DNA from 4 places in the Streptomyces sp. TS71-3 genome. Region 1 is predicted to be linked to each of the others. Evidence: riboswitches for the same ligand, from Rfam matches in the RefSeq annotation. Region 1 holds a riboswitch; each other region holds the start of a gene.

What was found. A riboswitch is a leader RNA that binds a small molecule or an ion and turns the genes downstream of it on or off. The one in region 1 is predicted to bind cyclic di-AMP.
Region 2: linked by a shared signal. The riboswitch ahead of Sm713_RS25205 (transglycosylase family protein) and the one ahead of Sm713_RS03225 (NlpC/P60 family protein) in region 1 are both predicted to bind cyclic di-AMP.
Region 3: linked by a shared signal. The riboswitch ahead of Sm713_RS30140 (M23 family metallopeptidase) and the one ahead of Sm713_RS03225 (NlpC/P60 family protein) in region 1 are both predicted to bind cyclic di-AMP.
Region 4: linked by a shared signal. The riboswitch ahead of Sm713_RS36135 (LysM peptidoglycan-binding domain-containing M23 family metallopeptidase) and the one ahead of Sm713_RS03225 (NlpC/P60 family protein) in region 1 are both predicted to bind cyclic di-AMP.

What each region holds. Positions count from the first base shown of each region.
Region 1 is NZ_BNEL01000001.1:730,706-738,354, reverse strand. Features, by position in the region: gene Sm713_RS03235 (M23 family metallopeptidase) at 1-185, shown strand, start outside; gene pcrA (DNA helicase PcrA) at 247-2,727, opposite strand; cyclic di-AMP (ydaO/yuaA leader) riboswitch at 3,015-3,235, shown strand; gene Sm713_RS03225 (NlpC/P60 family protein) at 3,243-4,382, shown strand; gene Sm713_RS03220 (IS4 family transposase) at 4,428-5,651, shown strand; gene Sm713_RS03215 (dienelactone hydrolase family protein) at 6,060-6,797, shown strand; gene Sm713_RS03210 (hypothetical protein) at 6,825-7,178, opposite strand.
Region 2 is NZ_BNEL01000003.1:126,196-133,844, reverse strand. Features, by position in the region: gene Sm713_RS25225 (SurA N-terminal domain-containing protein) at 1-41, shown strand, start outside; gene Sm713_RS25220 (MazG family protein) at 271-1,449, shown strand; gene Sm713_RS25215 (cytochrome P450) at 1,553-2,845, opposite strand; gene Sm713_RS25210 (transglycosylase family protein) at 3,405-4,331, shown strand; cyclic di-AMP (ydaO/yuaA leader) riboswitch at 4,545-4,789, shown strand; gene Sm713_RS25205 (transglycosylase family protein) at 4,794-5,501, shown strand; gene eno (phosphopyruvate hydratase) at 5,978-7,267, shown strand; gene Sm713_RS25195 (septum formation initiator family protein) at 7,449-7,649, shown strand, end outside.
Region 3 is NZ_BNEL01000003.1:1,378,022-1,385,670, reverse strand. Features, by position in the region: gene Sm713_RS30155 (GNAT family N-acetyltransferase) at 1-2,480, opposite strand, end outside; gene Sm713_RS30150 (HPr family phosphocarrier protein) at 2,954-3,235, shown strand; gene Sm713_RS30145 (GntR family transcriptional regulator) at 3,812-4,474, opposite strand; gene Sm713_RS30140 (M23 family metallopeptidase) at 4,795-5,586, opposite strand; cyclic di-AMP (ydaO/yuaA leader) riboswitch at 5,599-5,755, opposite strand; gene Sm713_RS30135 (pitrilysin family protein) at 6,073-7,455, opposite strand; gene Sm713_RS30130 (pitrilysin family protein) at 7,488-7,649, opposite strand, start outside.
Region 4 is NZ_BNEL01000003.1:2,863,258-2,870,906, reverse strand. Features, by position in the region: gene Sm713_RS36150 (carboxymuconolactone decarboxylase family protein) at 1-136, shown strand, start outside; gene Sm713_RS36145 (TetR/AcrR family transcriptional regulator) at 385-987, shown strand; gene Sm713_RS36140 (SGNH/GDSL hydrolase family protein) at 1,123-1,926, opposite strand; gene Sm713_RS36135 (LysM peptidoglycan-binding domain-containing M23 family metallopeptidase) at 2,216-3,043, opposite strand; cyclic di-AMP (ydaO/yuaA leader) riboswitch at 3,048-3,204, opposite strand; gene Sm713_RS36130 (tyrosine-protein phosphatase) at 3,690-4,487, shown strand; gene Sm713_RS36125 (helix-turn-helix domain-containing protein) at 4,779-5,405, shown strand; gene Sm713_RS36120 (DUF6126 family protein) at 5,389-5,565, shown strand; gene Sm713_RS36115 (aspartate aminotransferase family protein) at 5,640-7,082, opposite strand; gene dxs (1-deoxy-D-xylulose-5-phosphate synthase) at 7,079-7,649, opposite strand, start outside.

The DNA of each region.
Region 1 (7,649 bases):
ACTGCCACCTGTCCAGCTACAAGGTCAGCCCCGGGACGACCGTCAAGGCGGGCGACGTCATAGCCTTCTCCGGCAACTCCGGCAACTCCACCGGCCCGCACCTCCACTTCGAGGTCCACCCGGGCGGCGGCGCGGCGGTCGACCCGCTCCCGTGGCTGCGCAGCCACGGCCTCGACCCGACCTGAGCCGACCCGGAGCACCAGCACCCGGCCCCGCCCCGAGCAGGGGCGGCGCCCGGCACCGGGCCTACAGCTTCTCCACCGGCGCGTACCGCAGCAGCAGCTTCTTCGGCCTGTCGTCGCCGAAGTCGACCGTCGCCTTGGCGTTGTCGCCGGTGCCCTCGACGGAGACGACCGTGCCGAGGCCGAACTGGTCGTGCGTGACGCGGTCCCCGGCGACGAGCGAGATGACCGGCTTCTCCGACGCCCGGCGCGTGGCGAACCCGGAGGCGCCCGAGGCGGCGCTGCGGGACCGCGAGGAGGAGAGCGAGGCGGCGACACCGCTCGCGGCGGAGACGGAGGCCGAGGGGGCGGAGGGGCCCGTCCGCTTCCAGTCCACGTGCTGCTCGGGGATCTCCTCCAGGAAGCGGGACGGCGGGTTGTACGCGGGCTGGCCCCAGGCGCTGCGCAGCGCGGCGCGGGTCAGGTACAGCCGCTCCCGGGCGCGCGTGATGCCCACGTAGGCGAGCCGCCGCTCCTCCTCCAGCTCCTTGGTCTGCCCGAGGGCGCGCATGTGCGGGAAGACGCCGTCCTCCATGCCGGTCAGGAAGACCACCGGGAACTCCAGGCCCTTGGCGGTGTGGAGGGTCATCAGCGTGATGACGCCGGCGCCCTCCTCGTCCTCCTCGGGGATCTGGTCGGAGTCGGCGACCAGGGCCACCTGCTCCAGGAAGTCCGCCAGCGTGCCGGTCTCGCCCTCGCCGCGCTCCTGCTCGAACTCCAGGGCGACGGCGGCGAGCTCCTGGAGGTTCTCGATCCGGGTCTCGTCCTGGGGGTCGGTGGAGGACTGGAGCTCGGCGAGGTATCCGGTGCGCTCCAGGACGGCTTCCAGGACGGTGGCGGGCCCGGCGCCGGACTCGACGACGGTGCGGAGGTCCTCCATCAGGGTGTTGAACCTCTTGATGGCGTTGGCGGAGCGGGCCGCCATGCCGTAGGCCTCGTCGACGCGGCGCAGCGCCTGCGCGAAGCTGGTCCGCTCGCGCTGGGCAAGGGCGTCGATCATCGCCTCGGCGCGCTCGCCGATGCCCCGCTTGGGGACGTTGAGGATCCGGCGCAGCGGTACGGAGTCCTCCGGGTTGGCGAGGACGCGCAGGTAGGCGAGGACGTCCCGGACCTCCCGGCGCTCGTAGAAGCGGACGCCGCCGACGACCTTGTAGGGCAGGCCGACGCGGATGAAGATCTCCTCGAAGACACGGGACTGGGCGTTGGTGCGGTAGAAGACCGCGACGTCGCCGGCCTTGGCGTCGCCCGCGTCGGTGAGGCGGTCGATCTCCTCGGCGACGAACTGCGCCTCGTCGTGCTCGCTGTCGGCGACGTAGCCGGTGATCCGGGCGCCCGCGCCGGCGTTGGTCCAGAGGTTCTTGGGGCGGCGGCTCTCGTTGCGCTCGATGACGGCGTTGGCGGCGGTGAGGATCGTCTGCGTGGAGCGGTAGTTCTGCTCCAGGAGGATGGTGGTGGCGTCCGGGTAGTCCTCCTCGAACTGGAGGATGTTGCGGATGGTGGCGCCGCGGAAGGCGTAGATCGACTGGTCGGCGTCGCCGACGACGCAGAGCTCGGCGGGCTCCGGACCCGCCTCGCCGCCCGCTGCCTCGGGGCCCGGTGCCGTTCCGACCAGCTCGCGGACGAGCGCGTACTGCGCGTGGTTGGTGTCCTGGTACTCGTCGACGAGGATGTGGCGGAAGCGGCGGCGGTAGTGCTCGGCGACGTCCGGGAAGGTGCGCAGGAGGTTGACCGTCGTCATGATCAGGTCGTCGAAGTCCAGCGCGTTCGCCTCGCGCAGGCGGGACTGGTACAGCGCGTAGGCCTGCGCGAGGGTCTTCTCGAAGCCGTCACTGGCGGACCCCGCGAAGTCCTCCTCGTCGATCAGCTCGTTCTTCAGGTTGGAGATCTTGGCGCTGAACGACTTGGGCGGGAAGCGCTTGGGGTCGAGGTCCAGGTCGCGGCAGACGAGGGCCATCAGGCGCTTGGAGTCGGCGGCGTCGTAGATCGAGAACGAGGACGTGAAGCCGAGCTTCTTGTACTCGCGGCGCAGGATGCGCACGCAGGCGCTGTGGAACGTCATCACCCACATCGCGGCGGCACGCGGGCCGACGAGCTGCTCGACGCGCTCCTTCATCTCGCCCGCGGCCTTGTTGGTGAAGGTGATCGCGAGGATCTGGCCGGGGTGGGCGCGGTGCAGCGCGAGCAGGTGCGCGATGCGGTGCGTGAGCACCCGGGTCTTGCCGGAGCCCGCGCCGGCGACGATGAGCAGGGGGGAGCCGCTGTGCGCGACGGCGGCGCGCTGCTGGTCGTTCAGCCCGTCCAGGAGGGCGTTCGGGTCGGCGGCGGGGCGGGGGGCGCCGTCGCGGTAGTACGCCTCGCGCGGCGGCGGGGCGTCGTACCTGCCGCCGAACAGGTCGTCCGGGACCTCCTCCGGGCCCGGGTCCTCGGGCGGCGGCGGGGGCTCCTCCTGCGCGCCGTGGGACGCCTGGAGGCCGGCCAGGAAGTGATCGTCAAAGAGGCTGCTCATCGTCTACCGAGTCTAGGCCGCGGCACCGACACCCGGGCGCCGTCGGCCCACTTGTCACCACTCCGGCAACCCTCGCTCCCCGCGCGAGCGCTCCCAGAGCCCAGGTGGCCACGGATCCCACACCGAACCGCCGGGGAATCACCACAGGCGGTGGCTACCCGCTCACGCAACGCCAGAGTCACGGAAATGTATAGGGCGTATCACACAACACCCTTCACAGCAGTCACATGAGTTGGCTAACGTGCCGGTCGGGCAACCCGTACCCCCGCCGGCGAAGAGCGCCGGGCCGGGTCGCCCCGCCGAGTCCGGTGTGCCCTCGCGGGCCCTCCGGAGCCGGGGACCCAACGGAGCCGGGCAGCCGACGGCACCTGGGGTGAATCGGCCCCGCACGGCAGAGCCCGCGCACGTCCGCGTGCCGGAGAACCGCCGTACGAGGCCGTAGGGCAGCCTTCCGTACCACCCGCCCGAACCCGACAGCTAACCCGGTAGGCGGCCCACGGAAGGAGTCGCCCTCAGTGGCGTCGCACCGCAAAGCGCAGAGCACCAGCACCTTCGGGGGCCTGCGCACTCCCCCCGCCCTCGTTCCCGCCGTCGGTGTCACGACGGCCGCCCTGACGTCGGTGGCCCTGCTGGCGTCGAGCGCGCAGGCCGCGCCCGCGAAGCCCAGACCCTCCATCGAAGAGGTGCAGAAGCAGGTCGACGGCCTGTACCACCAGGCCGGTGTCGCCACCGAGAAGTACAACGGCGCCAAGGAGCACGCGGACGCCCAGCGCAAGCGCGTGGACGACCTCCTCGACCAGATCGCCAAGGGCACGGAGAAGCTGAACACCGCACGCCAGGAGCTCGGCTCGTTCGCGGCGGCCCAGTACCGCACCGGCGGCATCTCCGACACCGCCACCCTGCTGCTGGCCGAGGACCCCCAGCAGTACTTCGACGACGACCACCTGATGAGCCGGCTCACCGACCGGCAGAAGGTCGCCGTCGACAGCTTCGAGAAGCAGCAGGCCGCGACGGCGAAGAAGCGCACCGAGGCCGCCAAGAACCTGACGGAGCTGACGCATTCGCAGGCGACGCTCCGCAAGACCAAGGAAGACGTCCAGAAGAAGCTGAGCACCGCGCGGACCATGCTGTCGAAGCTGACCGCCGAGCAGAAGGCGCGCCTCGCGGCGATCGAGCGGCAGAAGGAGGAGGCCGCCGCCCGCAAGGCGAAGGAACTGGCCGCCCAGCAGGCCGCCGCCGCGGAGAAGCAGCGGGAGCAGGCCGGGAGCAGCGGCAGCGGATCGAGCAGCGGATCCAGCAGCACCTCGACGATGGGCGCCCAGGCGGTGGCGTTCGCCAAGGCCCAGCTCGGCAAGCCGTACGTGTGGGGGGCCACCGGACCCGAGTCGTTCGACTGCTCCGGCCTGGTGCAGGCGGCCTGGAAGACGGCCGGCGTCTCCCTGCCCCGCACCACCTGGGACCAGGTCAAGGTCGGCACGACCGTCTCCACCACCGAGGCCAGGCCGGGCGACCTGGTCTTCTACTTCTCCGACATCAGCCACGTCGGCATCTACATAGGCGACGGCAACGTCATCGACGCGCCGAGGCCCGGGAAGACCGTGGAGACGATCCCGATGACGTACATGCCGATCTACAGCGTGGTGCGGCCGGGCTAGGTCCAATGCCGGTGACTTAGGTGTCCTGGGCTCGTTGGTTGTGGTGTGGCGAGGGTGGGGCAGGTCAAGTCGTCTGTGGGTGAGCGGTTGTCGGACCGGATCGCGATCGGGGTGTTGACGCGTTCGTTTCCGCCGGAGCTGGTGGATGAGGTGATCGCGGAGGCCGGGCGGGGCGAGCAGCGCAATCGGCTGCTGCCGGCCCGCGTGGTCGTGTACTTCGTGCTGGCGATGTGTCTGTTCTTCGGGCAGCCGTATGAAGAGGTCGCGCGGCTGCTGGGCGAGGGGCTGGGGGACCGGAAGCGGTCCTGGCGGGTACCGACGACTGCCGCGATCGGGCGGGCGCGTCGGCGCCTGGGCGTGCAGCCGTTGAAGATGCTGTTCGCGCGGGTGTGCTGTCCGGTGGCGGTGCCGCAGACGGCGGGTGCCTGGTATCGGCGGTGGCGCCTGGTGGCGGTGGACGGCACGACCCTGGACCTGGCGGACACCGCGGACAATGACAGCTTCTTCGGCCGCCCGGGTTCGGGGCGGGGGACGGGTGCATTCCCGCAGGCCAGGGTAGTGGCGCTGGCTGAGTGCGGGACGCACGCGGTGTTCGGCGCGGCCATCGGGCCGCTGTCGGTGAGCGAGCCGGTGCTGTCCCGGCAACTGTTCGGCGAGCTGCGGGCGGGGATGCTACTGCTGGCCGACCGGGGCTTTTACGGCTTCGAGTTGTGGCAGGCCGCCCGGGCCACGGGCGCGGACCTGCTGTGGCGGATGCGTAAAAGCGCGGCCCTGCCCGTGGTGCAGGTGCTGGCCGACGGCTCCTACCTCAGCACGATCCATGCCGAGCCGGACCGCAGGAGCCGCCGCAACCCGGTGGTGGTCCGGGTGATCGAGTACACCCTTGCCCGCACCGGCGATGCCACCGTCTACCGCCTGCTGACCACCGTGCTCGACCCTGAACAGGCACCGGCGAAGGACCTGGCCGCGCTTTACACCCAGCGGTGGGAGATCGAGACCACACTGGACGAGATCAAAACCCACCAGCGCGGCCCGAAGCTCGTCCTACGCTCGAAGTACCCGTGGGGCGTGGAGCAGGAGATCTACGGCTTCCTCCTGGTGCATCACGCCATCCGGCAGCTGATACACCGGGCCGCCACCGGCCACGGTCTTGATCCCGACCGGCTCTCCTTCACACGCTCCCTGCGGATCGTGCGCCGCCAGGTCCCAGCCCAGGCGGCGTTTTCCCCCCGGCAGACTCGCCCGGGCGCTGACCCGCACCCTGGCTGAGATCGCCGAACGCCTGCTGCCCCCACGCCGCCACCGGGCCTGCCCCCGAGTGATCAAACGCAAGATGTCCAACTGGCGACTCAAACGGGCCGAGCACCACCACCAGACACCACCCGCACCAGACACCGTCACCATCACTCGGCGGAACAGAACCTAAGTCACCGGCATTGGGGCTAGGTCGTGTCCGGCAACCTCTGCGGCGACGGCTCCGTGGCATCCGGCCACGGAGCCCCCGCGAAAACCCGTTGGAGGAGCGCGGCGGCCGCTGCTACGTTTCCGGTGGCCGTGCGAGAGAACGAGGAGGTGGTACCCGTGAACGCGATATCGACACGGGTGCTCCCCTCCGGGGTCACGGTCGGGCGATAGGTCGTCCGGGAGCGCCACCCGGCACTCCCGAAAGGCACGACCATGCAGTTCACTTCCGAACGGCGCCTCGACGACGGCGTCCTCGAACGCGACTTCACCCTCGGCGAGATCCCCGGCACCCTGTGGGCGCCCGGATCCGCCTCCGCATCCGCACCGGCGCCGCTGATCCTGCTCGGCCACCCCGGCGGGCTGCGGAAGATGTACCCCCGGCTGGTGGGCCGGGCCCGGCACTCCGCGGCCGAGGGCTTCGCCACGGCCACCATCGAACTCCCCGGAAGCGGTGACCGGCCCCGTTCCGCCGCCGCCGAGCAGGCACGCGCCGACCTGCACCGGGCGCTGGAGGCCGGCGAGCCGGTCGGTGAGGAGATCGTGGACCGGCTCGTCCTGCCGCTGGTCGAAACGGCGGTCCCGGAGTGGCAGGCCGCCCTGGACGCCCTCCTCTCGCTGCCCGGGATCGGCGGCCCGGTCGGGTACTCGGGGGGAATGATCTCCATCGGGATCCGGCTGGCGGTGGTCGAGCCGCGCATCGCGGCCGCCGTCCTGTTCGCCGGGAGTTACGTGCCCCGCGCCCTGTTCGAGGAGGCCCGGCGGGTCACCATCCCGCTGCACGTCCTGCTCCAGTGGGACGACGAGGGGAACGACCGGCAGCGGGCCCTGGACCTGTTCGACGCCTTCGGCTCCAGGGAGAAGACGCTGAACGCCAATATGGGCGGGCACGCCGGGGTCCCGCAGTCCGCGGGGGACGCCGCGGCGGGGTTCTTCACCCGGCATCTGGGCTAGCAAGCACCAGGTGGGGGCAGCACGCCCTCAGGTCCACAGCACGGCGATGAAGATGTTCGCCACGGTGAGCGCGCCCACCGTGGCGAACGCTCCCTTGTCCACCGTCTCCTCGTCCCGCTTCACGTAGACCAGCCCGAGGATCACGATCAGGAAGGCGAGCTTGATGCCTATCTTGACGGCGTTCACAGGGTGGTCGCCGGCTTCGTTGAGACCGACCAGGACGACGCCGGTGACCAGCATGGCGAGGGCGCCGTGCAGCATCGGGGCGCTGAAGCGGGCGCGGTTCTCGCCCACCGCCTTCACCTGGGTGAGGAAGCCGCCCAGCAGCGAGGCGATGCCGATGATGTGCAGGCCGACGAAGAGATGGGTGAGTATGTCCATGTCCCGGAGCCTAAGTGGACCGGTTTCCGGCCTGGCGGCCGGGTCGACCTGATCTTGCGGTGGGCCTGTGCCAAGGCCGACCTGGCGGTGGGCCTGTGCCGCGGCAGGGGCGCGGGGAACTGCGCGCTCAGCCCGCGCGGCGCGTCCGCCGGGCAACGACCGCAAGGGGCTCGACGGGCCCCGACAGGGGCGCGGGGAACTGCGCGCTCAGCCCGCGCGGCGCGTCCGCCGGGCGACGACCGCAAGGGGCTGGACCCGTCCCGACAGGGGCGCGGGGTGGGTGTACCTCCCACGCCCTTGAGGCAGGGGGGAGCGACAAGCCACGACGCGCCTGCGGCGGGCCAACGGGCACAGCCCCACCGCCAGGTGAACCGGACCGGCCCCGGCCGGGGCGGGGTTGGCCGGGGCCGGAGCTGGAGGCCGCTGCCGTGGCCGGCGGACGGTGCCGGACCACGGCAGCGCACCGCCGCA
Region 2 (7,649 bases), on a different contig from region 1:
GGCTGCGGGAGGTCAGCTCGCCGCCGCAGCAGCAGGTTTAGGGCCCCGCCCCGGGGCGCGGCTCACCGCGCCCCTCGTGGGGGCCTTTCGCGGATGGGGCCTTTACGTCTCATGGAGCGGCCCTACGCCTTATGGACGGGGTCCTACGTCTCGTGGACGGGCTCCCACGCGTTATGGCGGGGTCCTGCGTCTCATGAACGGGCCTCGCGTCCGCGGTGCCGGGCCGAGCAGGGGCGCCGTCGAGGTCGCGTTCTGGGTTACGTTCGAGGCGTGAAGACTTCTGCGACGCGTTCCTCCGGCACCTCCGGTGCGGTTCCGGAGTCCGGCGGAGCCGGGACCGGCCGTATCGTCCTGCTCACCACGAGCCACCGGGTGGCACCGGGGCTGCTGTCCTGGCCTGCCTGGCAGGCGCTGGGGAGCGCCGACCGGGTGCTGTGCGCCGACCCGGACCACCCGCAGATGCCGTACCTGCGGGAGGCGGGCGTCACCGTCGAGCACGCCTCTCCCACCGCGCAGGAGCTGGTGGACGCGTGCGCCGGCGGCGCCGACGTGGTGGTCGTCGCCACCGGCGAGGGCGACCCGCGGCTGACGGACGGCCTCGCGAACCTGGCCGGCTCCGGGCGCGTCCGCATGCCCGACCTGGAACTGCTGCCCGCCTCGTACGATCTGCCCGGCGCGCGGCTGCTCGACCTCGTCCAGGTCATGGACCGGATCCGCGGGGAGTGCCCCTGGTCCTCGCGGCAGACCCACCAGGGCCTGGCGAAGTACGCCATCGAGGAGGCGTACGAGCTGGTGGAGGCCATCGAGGACGGGGACCGCGACGAGCTGCGCGAGGAACTGGGCGACGTGCTCCTCCAGGTCGTCTTCCACGCGCGGATCGCCGAGGAGGGCACCGCTGGGGACGTCGGGGATGTCGAGGACGTCGACGGCGTCGAGGACGACGAGCAGGTGGAGGACGGCGAGAGCCCGGCCCACGGCCCGGACGCGCTCGGCGCCCCGGACGAGGCGGGGGCCGCGGAGGAGCAGGGCGGCACGGGAGGCGGCGCGTTCTCCATCGACGATGTCGCGGCCGGGATCGTCGCCAAGCTGATCCTGCGGCATCCGCACGTCTTCGGGGACGACACCGCCGAGACCCCCGAGGACGTCAGGGAGCACTGGCTGCGCACCAAGGCCGAGGAGAAGCGGAGGACGTCCGTCACTGAGGGCGTCCCGCTGGGCCAGCCGGGCCTCGCGCTCGCCGCGAAGCTCGCCTCCCGCGCACGCACGGCCGATCTGGGCGTACCGCTGCCGGCCGGCGAGGGCGTCGGGTACGAACTGCTCGCCCTGGCGGTGCGCGCCGAGCACGAGGGCGTCGATCCGGAGGCGGCGCTGCGGGCCGCGGCCCGCGCGTACCGGGACGCGATACGGACGGCGGAGGCGGAACGACGGGACGGCCCGCGCTCCCAGTGAGGCCGTACCCCGATTAGCGGGCGCCCTTTTACCGAGCGGTGCGGGCGCCCTCTTACTCACCGGGCGGTGCGCGCCCATACCGGCCCCTGCGAGGCCGTACCCCCTACCGAGGCGCGCCCGCTCCCCGGCTCTCCGCCGGTGCCGCCGGTGCCGTCGGCGTGAACGCCACCGGCAGCTCCCGCAGGCCCCGCATGATCAGGCCGCCGCGCCAGCGCAGGTCCGCCGGGTCGCGGGCGAGACGGAGGTCGGGGAGCCGGTCGAGCAGCGTCGCGAGCGCCGTGCGGCCCTCCAGGCGGGCGAGCGGGGCGCCCAGGCAGTAGTGGATGCCGTGGCCGTAGCCGAGGTGCTGGTTGTCGGCCCGGCTGAGGTCGAGCCTGTCGGGGTGGGCGAACCGCTCGGGGTCCCGGTCGGCCGCCGCGAGCACCACGAGCACCGGCTCACCCTCGGCGATCCGCTGCCCGCCGATCTGGAGGGGACGCGTCGCGAACCGCCACGTCGCCAGCTCCACCGGCCCGTCGAACCTCAGCAGCTCCTCTATCCCGGTCTCCAGCAGCGTCTGCTCGCCGCGGGCCAGCGACCGCGCCAGGGCGTCGCGCTGCCCGGGGTGGGTGAGGAGGGCGTAGGTGCCGTTGCCGATCAGGTTCACGGTGGTCTCGAAACCGGCGAAGAGCAGCACGAAGCACATCGCGGCGGCCTCGTTCTCGGTGAGGTGCTCGCCGTGGTCGGAGGCCCGGATCAGGCCGGAGATCAGGTCGTCGCCGAGGTCGGAGCGCTTGCGGTGGATCAGCTCCGTCAGGTAGCCGCGCATCTTCTTGACGGCCCTGCCGACGCCGCCGCGCGGGCCCGTGCCGTGCCGGATCATCATCCCGGCCCAGTCGCGGAAGTTGTCCTGGTCCTCGCCCGGTACGCCCAGCATGTCGCAGATGGCGTAGATGGGCAGCGGGAAGGCGAACTCGTGGATGAGGTCCGCTGAGCCCCGCCCCGCGAAGCCGTCGATGAGCCGGTCCGTCAGCTCCTGGACGCGGGGCGCGAAGGCGGCGACCCGGCGCGGCGTGAAGGCCTTCGAGACCAGCCGCCTGAGCCGGGTGTGGTCCGGCGGGTCGATGTTGAGCAGGTGCGTCATCAGCTCGGCCTTGCGCTCGCCCGGGATGCCGGTGCGGCCCTGGGCGTGCGCGGGCTCGGCGTGGTGCGCCGGGTTCTTGCTCAGCCGGGGGTCGGCCAGCGCCTCGCGGGCGTCCGCGTACCGGGTCACCAGCCACGCCTCGACCCCGCTGGGCAGCCGCGTCCACCGCACCGGAGCGTGCTCGCGCAGCCAGGCGTAGGCGGGATACGGGTCCGTGGCGAAGGCCCGGCTGAACAGCTCGGGCGGCGCGTCGGGAAGGGGCCGGTCGGTCACGCCCCCGACCGTATCCGGTGCGTGCGGCCGGCCCGACCCCCGGCGGGGTGCGGCTCCCGGCGGGCCACGAAGGGAGGCCGCCACAGGCGATGCCTGGCGGGGTGTCAGGACTGTGACGTTGATGTGATCTCCGCTGCATCGACTTGTGATGGACGTGTGAGGTCGCTACGGTCACCTTCGACCGGCGGCGCGATCACATGCGTCACGCCGGTCACATCGATCAGGTCCGGCGCGCCAGTCACACCAGACACATCAGGCGTGCCAGGCCCGGGGGGCGTGCCAGGTAGGAGAGGCGTGCCAGGCACGACAGGCATGCCAGACACAGCAGACATGCCAGGCACGCCAGGCACGCCAGGCACGTCGTTTTGCACGTGAATCGTCCGCGTACACGTGAACCATCCGCGAACACGTAAACCATCCGCGAACACGTGAACCGTCCGCGGCGCAGGGCCGTCTTCATAGTCGTCAGATCCGCCACGCGAAAGGCCTTCGCATGCTCTCCGGGAACGGCCGGCATCGGCGCCCCCGTCAAGCACCCGCTCTCGTCCTCGCGGCCGGAGTGACCGGCTCCGCCATCGCCATCCCGCTGCTCGGCGCGACCGGCGCGCACGCGGACGGCACCGCCTGGAAGGCGGACAACGCAACCTGGAACCGCCTCGCGAACTGCGAGAGCGGCGGCTCCTGGAGCGCCGACCCCGGGAACAGCTACTACGGCGGCCTCCAGCTCTCCGCGAACATGTGGGTGCTGTACGGCGGCCTGGACTACGCGCCTCGGCCGGACCAGGCCAGCAGGTCCGAGCAGATCGCGGTCGCGCAGAAGGTGCTCGCGGGCCGGGGGCCCGGTGCGTGGCCGGGGTGTGCCGACATCGTGGGACTCGGCAAGAGCCACGGTTCACCGTCCGGTTCGCCGGGTTCATCCGGTAACGACCAGGGTGGCAGGGCTTCGTCCCGCGAGACGGGTACGGGCGCCACGGGCGACCCGTCCCGCGAGTCCGGATCCGGATCCGAGTCCGGGGTTGGCGGCCTGGGGGACTCGGACGCGGGGATACCCGCGAGCACGCCGTCCGATGCGCCGGGTTCATCCTCTTCGTCCCATGGGGGATCGTCCTCGGCCCCGGCCGACGGTGAAGCCGACCATGGTGGCGTCTCGTCGGCGACGCCCTCTGGAGTACCGTCCAAAGGCGACAACTCGGACGGCTCCGGTCGCCATCGCGGTGGCCGTGCGCACGAGGCGCACAAGGGCTCCGGAGGCGACGGTTCGGACGGCTCCCGGGGTACCGGCCGGCACGCCTCGCGCGGCGCCGGCGGCGAGGGTGGCGGCGACAGGGGAGGGGTGTACACGGTGCGTCCCGGCGACAACCTCTCGGCCATCGCCGACTCCCATGACCTCAAGGGCGGCTGGCCGAAACTATATGCAGCCAACAAGAAGACCGTCGGGGCCGATCCGGACCTGATCCTCCCTGGCCAGAACCTTGATCTTTTCTAAACTCATCCGGAAAGGTCTCGATCTTTACCCCTGAATCGGGCGAAAAACGGCTGAAGTTCGGGGGGTTCTGTCCGATTTGCTCGAATGAGAGATGGGTCTCACCAACCCCAGTTCGCTTTGAAATCCGGCGCATCAGCTGTTTACCGTCATGTCCGCTCGCCACAGCGGGCACCGACGGACGCCACGCCGAATCCTGCCGGCGTTCGTACGGGAACAGTCGTCGCGTCGAAGCGCCGTAGGCAGGAGCGGGGGAACCAAGGTAAGCGCCGGCCCCACCGGACCGCTGCCTCGCCGATACGAGCACGAGGCGAGCAGCGGCACGGTGAACGGACCGGCTAGGGGTGAAGCCGTGCGGAAATCGCACGGCCGGGCAAAACCTCCCATGCTCGCAAGGAGCAAGGGATACCCCATCGGCCCGAACCCGACAGCTCACCTCGCAGGCGTCGGTGAGGGGATCTCTTCATGCTGCTTTCCGGCAAGGGCCGGCACCGCCGCCCGTCCGCGCTCAACCGCACCACCCGTGCCGTCGCCATCGCCGGTGTCGCCGGTGCCGCCGTCGCCGCCCCGCTGGTCAGCGCGGGCAGCGCCTCCGCCGCCACCGCCTCTGAGTGGGACAAGGTCGCCCAGTGCGAGTCCAGCGGCAACTGGTCCATCAACAGCGGCAACGGCTTCTCCGGTGGGCTCCAGTTCACCCAGTCCACCTGGGCCGCGTACGGCGGCACCGCCTACGCGCCGGCTGCCTACCAGGCCAGCAAGGCCCAGCAGATAGCCGTCGCCGAGAAGGTGCTCGCCGGGCAGGGCAAGGACGCCTGGCCCGTGTGCGGCACCGGCCTGTCCAACACGCCGTACAACGGAGGCTCCGCCTCCACCGGTTCCGGCTCGGGCTCCGCCGCCACTCCGCAGACGCAGAACACCGCCTCCGCGAAGCCGACCCACGAGGGCTCCCAGCACGCCTCGCGCTCCCAGCAGCGCCAGACCGTGACGACGCCCACCGGCAAGAAGGTGAAGAAGGGCGACGGCGAGTACAAGGTCAAGAAGGGCGACACGCTCAGCGACATCGCCCAGGACCACCACGTCAAGGGCGGCTGGCACAAGCTGTACAAGCTGAACAAGGACATCGTCAGCAACCCGTCGCTGATCTACCCGGGCCAGCAGCTCCACCTGCACTGAGCCCTCGGGCCGGGCTCCCCGGCCCCGGGCTCGCTGGCCCTGGCCCCGCCCCCGGCTCGTCCGCACGGGCATCCGGGCCTCTGACCGCCCCGCCTCGGCGCGTTTTCCCCCGGACGCGCCGGGGCGGGGCTGCCGCATGTGGGGGTGCGTCGTGTGGGCTGGGGTGCGCGGTCGGCTGCGGGTGCGTTCTGGTTTTTCGCGCCGTTCCCCGCGCCCCTTGCGTGCGGGGAACGGCGCCCCGGCCTACTCAGGGGCGCGGCCCCGCTTCCTCGCGCCCCTGCCAGCGCCAAGCCGGGGCGCAGCCCCACCCCGCCGGAGGCGGAACGGCGTACCGGCAGGTAATCGTGCCAGACGGGGCGTTATCCGGCCGTGACCCGGCCATGGGACGGGCCCGCTCCCCGGGCCCGTTAGGCTCATGCCGCAAGCCCCACGAAACGCCGCACAAGCCAAGCGTCACATCCCAGAAGGAGATGCTCGTGCCGTCCATCGACGTCGTCGTAGCCCGGGAAATCCTGGACTCCCGAGGCAACCCCACGGTCGAGGTCGAGGTCGGCCTCGACGACGGCAGCACCGGTCGTGCCGCCGTGCCGTCCGGCGCCTCCACGGGCGCCTTCGAGGCCCTGGAGCTCCGTGACAAGGACGCCAACCGCTACGGCGGCAAGGGCGTCGAGAAGGCGGTGCTCGCCGTGATCGAGCAGATCGGCCCGGAGCTCGTCGGCTACGACGCCACCGAGCAGCGGCTGATCGACCAGGCGATGTTCGACCTGGACGCCACCCCGGACAAGTCGAGCCTCGGCGCCAACGCCATCCTCGGCGTCTCGCTCGCCGTCGCGCACGCCGCCTCCGAGGCCTCCGACCTCCCGCTCTTCCGCTACCTCGGCGGCCCGAACGCGCACCTGCTGCCGGTGCCGATGATGAACATCCTGAACGGCGGCTCGCACGCCGACTCCAACGTCGACATCCAGGAGTTCATGATCGCCCCCATCGGGGCGGAGTCCTTCTCCGAGGCGCTGCGCTGGGGCGCCGAGGTGTACCACAAGCTGAAGTCGGTCCTGAAGGAGCGCGGCCTGTCCACCGGCCTCGGCGACGAGGGCGGCTTCGCGCCGAACCTCGGCTCCAACCGCGAGGCGCTCGACCTCATCCTGGAGGCCGTCAAGGAGGCCGGCTACGTTCCCGGCCAGCAGATCGCCCTCGCCCTCGACGTCGCCGCGTCCGAGTTCTACAAGGACGGCGCCTACCTCTTCGAGGGCAAGGAGCGCACCGCCGCCGAGATGACGGAGTACTACGAGGAGCTGGTGGCGGCCTACCCGCTGGTCTCCATCGAGGACCCGCTGTTCGAGGACGACTGGGACGGCTGGAAGATCATCACCGACAAGCTCGGTGACAAGGTCCAGCTCGTCGGCGACGACCTGTTCGTCACCAACCCGGAGCGCCTCGCCCGCGGCATCGACGAGGGCGCCGCCAACGCCCTGCTGGTCAAGGTGAACCAGATCGGTTCGCTGACCGAGACCCTGGACGCCGTCGAGCTGGCCCAGCGCAACGGCTTCAAGTGCATGATGTCGCACCGCTCCGGCGAGACCGAGGACGTCACCATCGCCGACCTGGCCGTCGCCACCAACTGCGGCCAGATCAAGACCGGCGCCCCGGCCCGCTCCGAGCGCGTCGCCAAGTACAACCAGCTGCTGCGCATCGAGGAGATCCTCGACGACGCGGCGGTGTACGCGGGCCGCAGCGCGTTCCCGCGGTTTCGCGCGGAGAGCGAGTAGCGAGTAGGCACGGGGCGCAGCGCGCCGGCAGGGAAGCCCTCCGGCGGCTGCGCCGGCAGGGGCCGGCGCACGCCCGCGCGTTCCGCGGGGCGCCGGCTGACACCCGTGGGTCCCGCCGTCCCCGCACCCGGTCCCGTACCGTGTGCGGGGACACCGGCACATACAGGGGAGGCGGGAACAGATGCCCGGAAGGGACCGGGACACGGGCCGCGACCGGTTCTCCACCGCGACCAGGCTGCGGCTGCTCGGCGAGCAGACCGCTGCCCGCGTCTACCGCTCCCAGAGCAGGCGCCAGGCCCGCCGCTCCCGGCTCACCGGCCGCGCGGCGCTGCTCGCGCTGGTGCTCTGCTCGCTGGTCGTGGCGCTGGCCTACCCGATAAGG
Region 3 (7,649 bases), on a different contig from region 1:
TGCCGCAGGTGGGGCGCGGTGGTCTTGAGCGCCACGGGGTAGCCGACCGCCGCGGCGGCCCGGACGGCCTCCTCGGGACCGGGCGCGGGCAGGGCGGCGCGGAGCGTGATGCCGTAGGCGCCGAGCAGGTCGCCGGTGTCCTCGGGGGCGAGCGTGGCCCCGCGCGGATCGTTGCCCGCGCGCTCCATCAGGGCGCCGATCAGCTCCGCCGCCCGCTTCTCCTCGATGTCGTCGTACTGGGGCACTCTGCCGGGGTCGGCCGCCTCACGGCGCCACTGCGCGTACTTCACCGCCTCGGCGAGGGCACGGGCGGCACGTTCGGCGGCCGGGTAGGCGGGGATGCGGCGGTCGTGGGCCTCTTCGGGGGCGGGGGGCGCCGGGGGCTCGGGGGGTGCGGCGGGGACGGGGGGTGCCGGGTGCGGCTCCCCCTGGGCCGTTCGCTCGGGCCGGGGCGGGCCGGTGCTGCCGGCCGCGGACAGCGCGTCGGCCAGGCCGCCCAGCTCGACGTGGACCACGGAGACGGGCTTGTGCGGGTGCGCGGCCGCGGCGGACCGGAGCGCCCCGGCCAGGACGCCGTCCGTGGTGGGCCCGCCGTCCACGGCGGGGATCACGGTGACCACCACCGCGTCGCAACTGTGATCCGCCAGGGCCTCCCCCAGCGCGGCATGGAAGTCGCCGGGGGTCGCCGCGGTCGTCAGGTCCCGGGGCCGCAGCGGGTGCAGCCCCTCGGAGAGGCAGGCGTCGTACGTGAGCAGGCCCAGGGACTCGGAGTTGCCGAGGATGGCCACCCGGGGCCCGGCGGGCAGCGGTTGCGCGGCGAGCTGGAGGCCCGCGTCGACCAGCTCGGTGATGGTCTCCACCCGGATGACGCCGGCCTGCCGGAGCAGCGCGGAGACGGTGGCGTGGGGCAGCCGGGTGGGCGGCACGGCGTGCCCGGTGGGCGCGCTTCCGGTGTGCCGGGCGCCCTGCACGACCACGAGCGGCTTGGCGGCGGCGGTGCGCCGGGCCAGGCGCGTGAACTTGCGCGGGTTGCCGATCGACTCCAGGTACATCAGAGCGACGTCGGTGTCCGGGTCCTCGTACCAGTACTGGAGGACGTCGTTGCCGGAGACGTCGGCGCGGTTTCCGGCGGACAGGAACGTGGAGACGCCTGCGACGCCTGCGACGCCTGCGACGCCTGCGACATCGACGACACCGGCAACGCCCTCGACACCGGTGGCACCCTCCGCGCCTGAGGCATCTGACACATCTGTCGCGCCAGCCGGGGCCGTCCCGGTGGTACCGGCGGGGGCGGCCGCCGGCTCCGCGGGGACCGGACCGCCTCCGCCCCGCCGGTGCAGCCGGGACAGCAGGGCGATGCCGATCGCGCCGGACTGCGTGAACAGCCCGATCCGCCCCGGCCTCGGCAGTTGCGGGGCGAGCGAGGCGTTCAGCAGGACGTCCGGTGCGGTGTTGGCGATGCCGAAGGCGTTGGGGCCGATGATCCGCATGCCGAACGAGCGGGCCTGGCGGACCAGCGCCCGCTGCCGCTCCAGTCCCTCGTCACCGCTCTCGGCATAGCCGGCCGAGAGCACGACGAGCCCCTGCACGCCGTTCTCCCCGCACGTGTCGACCACCTCGGGCACCAGCGGCGCGGGAACCGCGACCACGGCGAGGTCGACGGGTTCGCGCAGCTCCCCGAGGGACCGGAGCGCGGGAACGCCGTCGAACGTGGTCGTCTCCTCGGGGAAGGCCTTGTTCACGGCGTAGAGCCGGCCCGTGAAGCCGGCGGCGCGGATGTTGGCCAGCACGCTGCGGCCCACCCCGCCCGCGGTCCGGCTGACGCCGATGACGGCGACGGAGCCGGGCCGCAGCAGCCGCTGCACGGAGCGCGCCTCGGCCCGCTGCTCGCGGGCGAGCTGGACGGCGCGGGACGCCTCGGTGGGAGCCAGATCCAGCTCCAGGCGTACGACGCCGCCCTCGAAGGTCCGCTGCTGCTGGTAGCCGGCGTCCGTGAAGACCTTGACCATCTTGGTGTTGGCGGGCAGCACCTCGGCGGCGAACCTGCGAATACCGCGTTCGCGCGCGACGGCCGCGATGTGTTCCAGCAGCGCGGACGCCACGCCCCTGCCCTGGTGGGCGTCCTGCACGAGGAAGGCGACCTCGGCCTCGTCGGCCGGCTCCGGGGCGGCCCTGCCGTCGCCGTCGATGCGGTCGTAGCGCACGGTCGCGATGAACTCCCCGCCCACCACGGCCGCGAGGCCCACCCGGTCCACGAAGTCGTGGTGGGTGAAGCGGCGCACGTCGTTCGCGGAGAGCCGGGGATAGGGGGCGAAGAAGCGGTAGTACTTCGACTGGTCGGAGACCTGCTCGTAGAAGCTGACCAGGCGGTCCGCGTCGTCGGCGGTGATCGGCTTGATCCGCGCGGTCCCGCCGTCGCGGAGCACCACGTCGGCCTCCCAGTGCGCGGGGTAGGCGTGCCTGTCCGACGGGCTCTGCATGGGGTCAGCGTACGGCCCTCGGGCGCCGGTGTACCGCCGCCGGAGGCGTGTTCCGCGGGCGGTGCGCCGGAGCACGCTCCGACCGGCTGGGGGCGGCCGGAGTGCGCTCCGAACGACCGGCCGCGGGACGCGCGCGTGGCTTCCCGGCACGGGGTCCCTTGGGCGAGGGCCCGTGCGCGGGCTCCTCTGGGCGAGGCGTCCCGAGTAGCCGGCGGGTGACGAGTCGCGGGGCGAGGTGCGTGGGGTGCTTGAGGTGCGGGCATGAGGACAGGCGCGAGGCGGGGAGCCGCTGTCGCGCGGAGTCGTGTTCGATCGGTGGCCCCGCCCTGCGCTCCTGCCCCGTGTGACACACTGGTCTAGACAACCACCCGGGAGTCGTCGCCACGCCCCCGCCCGCACGGACGCCGCCGTCCGGATGGCACGCATGGGACCTTTGCCGGACACGCCGAGACATCTGAAAGGGCATCGACACCATGGCTGAGCGCCGCGTCAACATCGGCTGGGCCGAGGGCCTTCACGCCCGCCCCGCCTCCATCTTCGTCCGGGCGGCCACGGCCTCGGGCGTCCCGGTGAAAATCGCCAAGGGCGAGGGCGTTCCAGTCAACGCCGGGTCCATGCTCGCGGTGCTCGGCCTGGGGGCCCAGGGCGGCGACGAGGTCGTGCTGACCTCGGACGCCGAGGGCGCGGACGCGGCCCTGGACCGGCTGGCGAAGCTGGTGTCCGAGGGCCTGGAGGAGCTGCCCGAGACGGTCTGAGGGTCCACTGCGGCCGGGTGCCGAACCCGGCTGCGGCTCGCGGGGGTGCCCGCCCGTGCAGCCGGAACCCGAGGGCCGTCTCAGACCCGAGCGCCATCTCACGATGCCGCATCCGCCGGCCGTTGCCGTGCCGGCGGGTGCGGTTTTTGTGCGTTCGGGGCCGAGTGTTTCCGCGTGAGTCGGGCGCGTCCGTGTGAGACCGCCGGTTCCGCGTGGGACGGGCGGGTCCGTGTGAGACCGCCGGTTCCGCGTGAGAGCGGCGCTTCCGCGTTGGACCGGCGCTTCGGCATGAGACAGGTGCGCCGCGTGAGACACGTGCTTCCGCGTGAGCGGGTTTCACATTTTCCGGACACGTAAATGTCACGCGGCAATGCGCCGCATACGCGCCGGACGCGTGCCCGCATAATCCGGCAAGACGGTGCAGGAATTCCGGGGCGCGAAAAACGGAACCGGCACCGGATTTCGCGATACCGCACGCCTATGCACTGCCGGGCTCATGCTCGTATATGAATCACCGCCGACTCCGTTTTTACGGGGCGCCTGTTAAAAACGGTGCCCCGCCGCATGTACGGCGTGTTACGAAGCCCTCACGCGGTCGGGGCGCGCGGGTGTCCTGGGGAGGCGAAGGCGGTGGGCCGGGATGCCCCGTTCGTTGTGCAGCGCCGTCACCGACCGGGCACGCTCGGCGTCGCCGCGGGCCACGGCGTCGAGGATCGCGGCGTGCTCCGCCCAGCACTCCGTGGAGCGCTCGCTCACGTCGACGGTGTACATCCAGGCGACCTTGTGCCGGAGCTGGGTGAGCAGCGCGGTGAGGCCGGGGCTGCCCGAGGCCTGGGCGAGCGTCTCGTGGAACCAGCTCTCCAGTGACCGCAGGTCCTCGCCGTGACCACGCCTGACGCGGTCGTGCCCGAGGCGCACCAGGCCTCTGAGCACCTTCAGATGAGCCTGGGTGCGGCGCTGCGCGGCGCGCGCGGCGCCCATCGGCTCCAGGAGCAGGCGGATCTCCAGGAGGTCGGCGGCCTCCTGCTCGGTGGGCTCGGCGACGCAGGCGCCGGCGTGCCTGCGGGTGACTACGAAGCCCTCCGCCTCCAGGGTGCGCAGTGCCTCGCGCACAGGGATGCGCGAGACGCCGTAACGTCGCGCGAGGACCTCTTCGGTGAGCCGGCTGCCGCGCTCCAGCGCACCGGAGACGATGTCGTCCCGGATGGCCGTGCATACCGAGTGCGCGGGAATGCGCATGACCCGACCTCCGCCCTGATCCCGCGAAATCGCGGCCCGATGAAGCCTGCCCGCGACTCTATTGCAGGGAACCGCATTTACCGAAGGGGGCCGGAAATCCATGGATATTTTTTGGACTGCTGGACTGCTGGACTGCTGGACTGCTTGGGACCGCGCACCGGACACCGCTGGGTGCGGTGTCCGGTGGCCGAGTCCTCCGCGCCGGACGGTCGGGCATTCCCTTTTCGGCCGTTTCCTTCTTGGGGGTCAGACCCGGGGGCCGTCAGGCGCGTGAGTTCGCGGCGGGCCCGGCGCAGGGCCCGCGGACGGTGGACGTGGGATCAGACCTTGACGCCGTGGGAGCGGAGGTAGGCGACCGGGTCGATGTCGGAGCCGTAGTCCGGCGTGGTGCGGGCCTCGAAGTGCAGGTGGGGGCCCGTGGCGTTGCCGGTCGCCCCGGAGAGTGCGATCCGCTGCCCCGGGGCGACGCTCTGGCCGGCGGTGACGGCGATGGTGGAGAGGTGGCCGTACTGCGTGTACGTACCGTCGTGCATCCTGAGGACGATGTTGTTGCCGTAGGCGCCGCCCCAGCCGGCCTCGACGACGGTGCCCGTGCCCACGGCGTGCACGGGGGTGCCGGTCGCGGCGTGGAAGTCGATGCCCGTGTGGCTGCCGGACGACCACAGGGAGCCGCCCGTCCGGTAGCCGGTGGTGACGTACGAACCGATGATCGGGACGGTGTAGGCGACGCTCCTGCGCACGGCGGCACGGGCCGCCCGCATCTTGGCCGTGCGGCGCTTGACCGCACGGCGCTTGGCGGCCTCCGCCTTCCGCTTGGTCTCCACGGCCTTCCGTTCCGCCTTGAGCTCGGCGGTGCGGCGGGCGGCGGCCTCGTAGGCGGCATGCCGCTGGGCGGCCGCCTGGGCGCTGATCCGGTCGGCCGTCGCGGCGCCGGCCAGGACCCGGGTCAGACCGGCGCCCTCCGCCGGCCGCTGCGCGGCGGTTGCGGGTGTTGCGGTGAGGCCACCGATGACGCCGGTGGCGGCGAGTGCGGCGACGCCTGCCACGTACGCGGTGGAGCGTCCGAGGCGGCCGGTACGGCGGTGCTTCCCGGTAGTACGGGTGAACGCCATGAAGCGGCTGGTCCTTTCCCTCCTTCTCGCCTACCGGGTTAGCTGACGGGTTCGGAGCAGGAAGGTCTCCTACGGGCGCCCTCTCGGGAAGAGCGTCCGATTCACCCCGGGACATGTGGGTCCCCGGCTCCCCCGGCTCAGCCGCCGGGAGACTCGGCGATGGCTGTCCGGCACCGCGGGTGCGGCGCAGGTCCGACGGACAGCCGGACCGACGCTAAAGGGGACAACTCCAGACCAACAAACAGATCAACGCTTTTGTTGCGCATGCCACAGGGGCAGACCGGCCGACTTCCTGTCAATTCGAGCAGGGTACGGGTGAATTCGGGGCATTTGCCAGCCCCCGAGACGGGTGTGTGGTAAGCGCAGGGCGGTATGCAACGGGGCGAGGGCGGAGGGCGCCCCTCGGTTCGGGGCCGCCCGCAGGCGTACGGCAGGGCTCTCGGGCGCGAGCCCGTGGGGCCGTACGGCGCGGGCGGCCCTGCGACGTCAGCCGGAGACCACCGTGACCTCGCCGATCCCCAGTGCCCGCACGGGCTCCTCGATCCCCGAGGCGTCCCCGACGAGCACGGTCACGAGCCGGTCCACCGGGAACGCGCTGACGACGGCGGCCGTGGCCTCGACCGTCCCGGTGGCGGCGAACTGCTGGTACAGGTGGCCCTGGTAGTCGTCGGGGAGGTGCTGTTCCACCTGGTCGGCGAGCGTGCCGGCGACGGCGGCGGCGGTCTCGTACTTGAGCGGGGCCACCCCCACCAGGTTCTGCACGGCGACATCGCGCTCGTCGTCCGTGAGGCCGCCGGCGGTGAGGTCCCGCAGCACCTTCCACAGGTCGTCCAGGGCGGGGCCCGTGGAGGCCGTGTCGACCGAGCCGGAGATCGCCATCATGGCGGCGCCCGCGGATCCCTCGGGCGAGGACGGGGCGGACGAGCGCAGCACCTGGCTGAAGGCCCGCACGCCGTAGGTGTAGCCCTTCTCCTCGCGCAGCACGCGGTCGAGCCGGGAGGTGAGCGTGCCGCCCAGGCAGTAGGTGCCGAGCACCTGGGCGGGCCAGACGCGGTCGTGGCGGTCCGAGCCGATCCGGCCGATCAGCAGCTGCGTCTGCACCGCGCCCGGCCGGTCCACGATGACCACGCGGCCGCGGTCGTCCGCGGTGATCGGCGGCACCGGGCGGGAGGCGGCGGTGTCGCCGGTCCAGGCGCCCAGGGTGTCGGCCAGCACCGTGTCCAGGTCGGCGCCGGTGAGGTCGCCCACCACCACCGCGGTGGCCGTCGCCGGGCGCACGTGCTTCTCGTAGAAGGCGCGCACCGCCCCGGCGTCGATGGCGGCGACGGTCTCCTCGGAGCCCTGCCGGGGCCGCGACATGCGCGAGGTCGCCGGGAAGAGCTGCCGGGAGAGCTCCTTGGCGGCGCGGCGGGCGGGGTTCGCCATCTCGTGCGGAATCTCGTCCAGGCGGTTGCGCACCAGGCGCTCGATCTCGCTGTCGGCGAAGGCGGGCGCACGGAGGGCGTCGGCGAGCAGGCCGAGCCCCTTGGGCAGCCGGGAGGCGGGCACCTCCAGGGAGATCCGCACCCCCGGGTGGTCGGCGTGGGCGTCCAGGGTGGCTCCGCAGCGCTCCAGCTCGGCGGCGAAGTCCTCCGCGGAGTACTTGTCGGTGCCCTCGGAGAAGGCCCGGGCCATGATGGTGGCGACGCCGTCGAGGCCCTCGGGCTCCGCGTCCAGCGGGCTGTCGAGCAGTACCTCCACGGCGACAACCTGCTGGCCGGGGCGGTGGCAGTGCAGCACGGTCAGGCCGTTGGCGAGCGAGCCGCGCTCGGGGGTGGGGAACGCCCAGGGCCTGGCGTCGCCGGGCTGGGGCTGGGGGTGGAAGTCCATCGTCGTCCCCTGTTCTGACGTCGCGGCCTCGGTCACTTCGCCGCCTCCTCGTCCTGGTCGGTGCTGCCGGCGGCGTCCGCTGTGCCGGCGTCCTCGGCGTCCGCGGCCTCTTCGGTGGGCTCGTAGACGAGCACCGCGCGGTTGTCGGGGTGCAGCTGGGCCCTGGCGGCCTCCTGGACCTCCTCGGCCGTGAC
Region 4 (7,649 bases), on a different contig from region 1:
GATCGCGGTGGAGAACCTGCGCTCCCGGATGAACTCGGCGCTCGGACTGACCAGCCAGGGCTTCAAGGAGGTCTGCGACCTGCGGGACCGTGCCGCGGCAACGGGCACGGCGGCGGGTACAGCCCGGCGCGGCTAGCGGGAGGGGCGCGGCCCGACGCCGTGCGGCCGGCAGCGGCGCGCCCCGGCCACGCGGCCGCCGGCAGCGCAACCTGCCCCCCTCCCGGCCTGAAGCGGCACGCCGGCGGCGCGGCGGGCAGGCATCCGTCCCGGCCCGCCCGTGGAGGGGAGGCGGGCCGCACGAGCCGCCGTCCGGCCCGGCCCACGACCGCTCGGGGGCCGCCTGATCCTGGGCCGGGGCAGTACGCCAGCAACTAGGGTGACCGGATGGCGAGAGAGCGGATGAGCGTGGCGGAGCGGCGGGAGGAGCTGCTGTGCGCCACCGTGGAGCTGATCGAGGCGCGCGGGGTGGACTCCGTGCGCATCGGCGACATCGCCGCGGCCCTCGGCATCAGCAACGCACTCGTGCTGTACCACTTCTCGACCAAGGAGAACCTCGTCGCCGCGGCCTTCTCGCACGCCGCCGAGCGCGACCTCGAGCGGCTCGGCAGGCTGGTGGGGCGGCGCACCACCGCCGCACGTCGCCTGCGTGCGGCGGTGCACTGGTACGCGCCGCTCGGGCCGGCCAAGGGCTGGCGGCTGTGGATCGAGGCGTGGGCGGCCGCCCTGCGCGAGCCCTCGCTGCGCGAGGTGGCCCACGGCCTGGACCGGCAGTGGAAGGCCGCGCTGGCGGAGGTCATCGGGGAGGGCGTGGCCGCGGGCGAGTTCGACTGCCCCGACCCCACGGCCGCCGCACAGCGGCTGACGGCTCTCCTGGACGGCCTCGCGGTCCAGGTGACGGCCTACGACGGCGCCCTGCCGCGTGCCAGGGTCCGAAGATGGGCGGACGAGGCTCTCGCCAGGGAACTGCACCTGGACCAGACGGCCTGACGCCGCCGGCACCGGCCCCGCACACAGCGGTCACGCCCCTTCGGGGCCCCGGCGCTCCCAGGGCCCACCCCCTCCGTTCCGCCCCCTCGTTCCCAGGCCCGCGGGCCGCACCCCGGACCGTCGAGGAGTCCGCCATCAGATGAGCGGCAGCAGGTCCGGCCGCTTCGCCACGGCGTGGTCCCCGGAGGACCTCCCGCGCAGCCGGCGGCCTATCCACGGCACCATGTACTCGCGCGCCCAGGCGATGTCGTCCCGGCGCCGCTGGAGGACGGTGCGCGGGGGCTCAAGCGGCCAGGGGCGGTCCGGGTCGCCGGGCACGTCCAGGCCGAGGACCCGGCCGGCCCGCAGCGCCACCCGCTCGTGTCCCTCGGCCGACAGGTGCAGCCGGTCGGCGATCCAGGCCCGCCGGTCCTGCACGGACTTGAAGGACCACATGTCGAGGACGGGGCAGCCGTAGCGGTCGGCGATGGCGCGGACATGACCGTTGTAGGTGGCGACCTTGCCGCGCACCCGGCTCAGTACGGGAACGTCCCGGGTGTCGAAGCCGGTCGTCACCATGACCGTGCCGGCCGCCGAGGTGAGGTCCGCGACCGCCTTCTCGAAGCGCTCGGCGAGGGCGTCGGGGTCGGCGCCGGGGCGGATGAGGTCGTTGCCGCCCGCGGCGAGGGTGACCAGCTCCGGGCCCAGTTCCTTGGCCCTCGGGACCTGGTCCGCGATGATCTGGTCCAGGAGCTTGCCGCGTACGGCCAGGTTGGCGTAGCGGAAGTCGTGACCGGACGCGTGGTCGTTGAGCAGGACCGCCAGCCGGTCGGCCCAGCCGACGTAACGGCCGTCGGATCCCGGGTCCCCCACGCCCTCGGTGAAGCTGTCGCCGAGGGCCGCGTAGGAACGGATCGCAGGGATGCGGGGATTTCTGGAAGCTGTTGACTTGTCTGCCACGTCGCATCATCATCCCCCTCTCCCCTCGACCTACGCGAGCGTAACCAGGGGTCGACGCCAGGTGAGATGCGCCACCGTCGGCACTGGCGGGCGGGTCGGGCGGAGTTCGCCGGGGTGCGGTCCGGCGGGGCCCCGCAGCACCCCGGCAGCGCGCGAAGCAGGGGCCCACCGTCCCCTGGTGAGCCCCTGCTTCGGGAGTCCGCAGTCGTTTCAGGCCGCGGGACCGGGAGGCGCCCGGGCCTACCGGAGTCGAACACGGTCCCCTGGGCGTCCCCCGGGGACGCGCCGGTCAGACGTTGACGCCGTGCGAGCGCAGGTACGCCACCGGGTCGATGTCGGAGCCGTAGTCGGGAGTGGTGCGGATCTCGAAGTGCACGTGCGGGCCCGTGACGTTGCCCGTCGCGCCGGAGACGCCTATCTCCTGGCCTTCCTTGACGGTCTGCCCGGCCGTGACCTTGAGCGCCGACATGTGCGCGTACTGGGAGTACTTGCCGTCGCTGTGCTGGATCACGACCTGGTTGCCGTAGGCGCCGCCCCATCCGGCGGTGACCACGGTGCCGTCGGCCACCGCGTGGACCGGGGTGCCGGTGGGCACGATGAAGTCCTGACCCGTGTGGTAGCCGCTGGACCACATGCTGCCCGCCTGGTGCCAGGGGGTGCCGAGGGTGGCGCCGTCGACCGGCAGCGTGTAGCCGGAGCCGGAGGTCTGGGCAGCCGTGTCGGTCCCCTTCGCGGCGGAGGACTGTGCGGCCGAGGACGGCGAGGCCTTGGCCTTGGCCGCTCCGGCCGTGTGCTTGGCGCCCAGCACCAGCTTCTCGCCCGGGTGGATCAGGTCGGGATCGCTCCCGACGACCTTGCGGTTGAGGTGGTACAGGTGCTTCCAGCCGCCGCGGACGTGCTTCTTGTGGGCGATCTTGGCCAGCGTGTCGTGCGGCTTGACCGTGTACGTCGCGGCCGCGGCCTTCTTGCCGTCCGCCGGGTGGGAGGCGGTGGTCGCGTGCGCGCCCGTGGCCGCCATCAGGGGCAGGGCGAGTGCGGCACCACCGGTGCCGGCGACGGCCAGCTTCCGGGTGATCCGCTGTGACTTGGGACGACGGTGCTTACCCTTCGCGGGCATGGCGCATTCCTCTCCGGCGCCTGCGAGGTGAGCTGTCGGGTTCGAGCTGGAGATGCCCGGCCGCGGATGTCCCGTGGCTTCACCCCAAGCCGTTCCGGAGTCCGGACCGGCGTACTGCGTGCGGTTCCCCCGCTCCTGCCAGGCGTGGGTGGTGTGTGGGGCTCCGGGGCGGTGGCAGGACTCGGCGTCCGCCCGGAGTGAGCGCGACGCTAGGCGAAGCCGATTGACGATCACAAGCCGCTGTGCACCGCCATGGACCCCGTACGCAGGGATTTCCATGATCCATCGACGGCTTTCCGGTCACCCTCCGTCGTACGACGATCTTCGGCTCGATCCAACGCCGCTCGCCCGGAACGGAGTTGTCGCAGGCCCGAGCGCCACCCACCGTCACGACTATGATCCTGCTCACGGCCAGCCCGCCCAGGTAGCCGCATTCCAGGGCTACTTGGCCATAAACGGCCAATACGGTCAGATGCCGCATTACCGGTGGTCGGCGCATCCGCCGAGGACGACGTGTGGCCTCGACCTCGCCCGGCCGTGGCCGACGTTTCGCTCGCCGGGGGAAGATCGCCGCGGGGGCGGTGCCGTATCGTCGGCAGGGCCTCCGCCGGCAGTGGCGCCGGCGGTCCGACCGGGAGGAGCACCCGTGACGCAACAGGTCCCGTCCATCGAGCCTGAGCTCACCGGTGTGCGCAACTTCCGCGACGTGGGCGGCCTGCCGACCGCCGACGGCCGGCGCGTGCGGTACGGGCGCCTGTTCCGCAGCGGGCACCTCGCCCACGCCACCCAGGAGGACGCGCGCTACCTGTCCTCCCTGGGCCTGCACACGATCTTCGACTTCCGCAACGCCGCCGACCGCAAGCTCGAGGGCCCGGACGTCGAGCTGGACGGCGTGCGCAACGTGAACGTGCCGCTGACGGACCCGGCACAGGGCGCCGAGTTCTGGACGATGGTCCGCGAGGGCAGCCTGGACGATCTGCGGGGCCTGCTGGACGACGGCAAGGCCGCGCGGCGGATGATCGCGTCCTACCGGATCATCGTCCGCACCCGCACCGAGGAGCACGGGGCGATGCTGCGGGCGCTGGCCGGCGGCAGCGTGCCCGTGCTGATGCACTGCGCGGCGGGCAAGGACCGCGCCGGCATCTCCGTCGCGATCACCCTGCTGGCGCTGGGCGTGGAGCGGGACGCCATCGAGGCGGACTACCTCAAGTCGAACGCCACGCACCGCCGTTACAAGGTGCGCCGCAGCAGCTCCTCGCCGGACGCCATGTCGGCCGAGGTCATGGAACTCCTGTCGCCGCTGTTCGATGCCCGCACCGAGTACCTGGCCGCCGCGTTCGACGAGATCGAGCAGCAGTGGGGCGACGTCGAGGGCTACCTCGCGAACGGTCTGGGCCTCACTCCGGAACAGCGCGAGAGGCTCCGCGAGCAGCTGCGCGACTGAGCGGGGCGGCGGCGCGGCGGGGCCGCCGCCGCGGGACCACCGGCACGGGGGCTGCGGCGGGGCGGTGGCGGTGGCGACCGGGAACGTCCCCGGGGCGGAGCCCCTGCGGCGGAGCAGCGCTCTCGTGCCGGAACGGTGCTCCCATCGCGGACCGGCGCTTCCGAAGCGGATCGGCGCTCCCGAACCGGAATCGGCCCTCCCGCGCCGGAGGATCGCCGTCAAACTCCGAGACTTTTGCCTTAGAGGCAAAAAATTTGCCCCAGGGGCATCCCCTCTGGCTTCATCAAGAATATGAGCCCCGCCGACGAGACCATGCCCTCCGTGGCGGTGCGCCTGAGGGAGCTGCGCCGCCGAGCGGGGCTGACCCTGGAGGCCGCCGCCCGCGCGGCCGAACTCTCCCCCGCGCACCTGTCCCGGCTGGAGACCGGCCGGCGGCAGCCCTCGCTGCCCCTGCTGCTCACCCTCGCACGCGCCTACGCCACCACCGTCTCGGAACTGCTCGGCGAGACCGCCGCGGCGCCCGGCGCCGTCGTCCGCGCCGCCGACGCCGAACCGCGCCCCACCGGCGGCTGGACGTACTGGCAGGCGGGGTCACCCGGCAGGGGCATGCAGGCGCTGCGCGTGCTGATCCCGCACGGTTCGCAGAGCGACGTCGTCCGCGTGCACCCGGGCGAGGAGTGGCTGTACGCGCTGAAGGGCCGGCTGCGGCTGCGCCTCGGCGACTCCGAGCACGTCCTGGCCCCCGGCGACAGCGCCCACTTCGACTCGCTCACCCCGCACCGGTTCGCCCCCGTCGACGCGGACGGGGCCGAGCTGCTCTTCGTCCACACGCTGCTGCAGAGCCCGGCCGAGGCGCTGTGCCTCGATGGCGGGAGCGGCGGCCGAACCGCAGGAGGCGGACATGACCGACACGCCTGAGCGCCGACGGGACGCCACGGGCTCCCTGATCGACCCCACGCACCCGATCGAGGACCGGATCCCCAGGGGGATCTGGGTGCGCGTGCTGATCTACGTGGCCGCCGGGCACCTCCTGGCGGGCTTCCTCTTCCTCCTCTTCAGCATCGGAGCCAAGAGCTGAGCCCCGCGGCAGGAGCCGCGGGGCCGTGCCGCGAGGAGACGGGGTGACGGCCGCCGGGCGGGCGGCCGTTCCCGCTACCGGTTGGCCATCGCCTGCTTGACCAGCGTCTTGCCGAAGTCCCACATCAGCCCGCCGCCGTTGTGCGCGTCGTCCATCACGGCGGTGAAGGCCGTCACGAAGCGGTCGACATCCCCCTCATCGACGACGAGCGGCGGGATCAGCTTGATGACCTCCAGGTGGTCACCGGAGACCTGGGTGAGGATCCGGTGCTTCTGGAGCAGCGGCACGACGACCATCTGCGCGAAGAGGCCCTTGCGGGCCGCCTGGAGCATCGTCCAGCGGCTGCGGAGCTTCAGCGAGGTGGGCCTGCCGAACTCGATGCCGATCATCAGGCCCCGGCCGCGCACGTCGCTGAGCAGCTCGTAGCGGTCGATGAGCGCGGCCAGGCGGGACTTCAGCAGCTCGCCGGTGGCTCGGGCGTTCGCGACGATCTGCTCGTTCTCCATGACCGACAGGACCGCGAGCCCGGCCGCCATGGCCTGGGCGTTGGCCCCGAAGCTCGCCGAGTGGACCAGCACGCGGTCCATCGACGAGTACACCTTCTTGAAGATCCACTCCTTGCCGAGCGTGGCGCTGACCGGCACGTAGCCGCCGGAGAGCGCCTTCGCCACGCACACCAGGTCCGGCTCCACGCCGTCCTCGTGCTGGTAGGCGTAGAAGTCCCCGGTGCGGCCGAGACCGGTCTGCACCTCGTCCGCGATGAGCAGCGCCTTGTGCTGGTGCAGCAGGTCCTGGGCGGCCCGCAGGAAGCCCGGGGGTGTCTCGTGGACCCCCTTGCCCTGGATCGGCTCCACGATCAGAGCCGCGACGTCTCCCTTCTTGAGTTCCCTGGCGAGCGCGTCCAGATCACCCAGCGGTATCGGCGTATCGGGGAGCAGGGGTGCGAACCCGTCGCGGAAGCCGCTCTCGCCGTTGACCGACAGGGAACCGGTGGTCAGCCCGTGGAAGGCGTGCGTGCAGTAGAGCACCCTGGGCCGCCCGGTGGCGTACCGGGCGAACTTGAGCGCCGTCTCCACGGCCTCCGTGCCGCTGTTGCCGAAGAACACCCGGTCCAGGTGCGGGCTGTGGGTGAGCAGCTTCTCGGCGAGCAGGCCGGGCAGCGGCTGGCAGTCGAAGCGGGTCAGGTCGGCGAGCGAGGCGTCGAGGACGTCGTGCAGCGCCTTGCGGACGACGGGGTGGTGGCGGCCGAGGCCCATGACGCCGAAGCCGGCGAGCATGTCCAGGTAGTCGTTGCCGTCCGCGTCCCAGAAGTGCGCGCCCTCGCCCCGTTCGTAGACCTTGTCGAAGCCGATGGTGCGCAGCATCCGGGGAAGCTGCGGGTTGACGTACTTGCCGTGCAGCTCGTAGCGCTCGGAGCCGCGCTCGGCGAGCAGCTTGCCGAGGTCGAACTCCTTGCCGCCGCCGGACCGCCCCCCGGAGGCGTCGCCGGTCTCGTGAGCGGGGGGTGGGGTGGTCATGCGTGTTTCTCCTTGGCTGCCGGCCTGGCTGCCGCCTTGCCCTGCGGGGCGGCGGGCGGTCCGCCGATGCGGCCGGCGATCTCGACGGGCGTGAGCCCGATGTCGGCAAGCACCTCGCCGCGCTTGGCGTGCGGGAGGAACTGCTCGGGAATGCCGAACCGCCGTACGGGGACGTCCACCTCGGCGTCGCCGAGCGCCAGCGCCACCGCGGCGCCGACGCCGGAGGCCCGGCTGTTGTCCTCGACGACGGCGACGATGCGGTGCTCGGCGGCGAGCGGGGCGAGCGCCGGGTCGACGGGCTTGACCCACCGCGGGTCGACGACCGTGCACCCCTGCCCGCGAGCCTCCAGCAACTCCGCGACCTGGAGGCAGACCGGGGCCATCACCCCGACGGCGACCAGCAGCACCTCGGGCCGCTCGGAGCGGTGCAGCACGTCCAGGCCGCCGATCCGGTCGATCGCGGGCACCGCCGGGCCCACCGACTCCTTGGGGAACCTCAGCACGGTCGGCGCGTCCTGCACGTCGACCGCCTCGCGGAGCTGCGCGCGCAGCTGGTCCGCGTCGCGC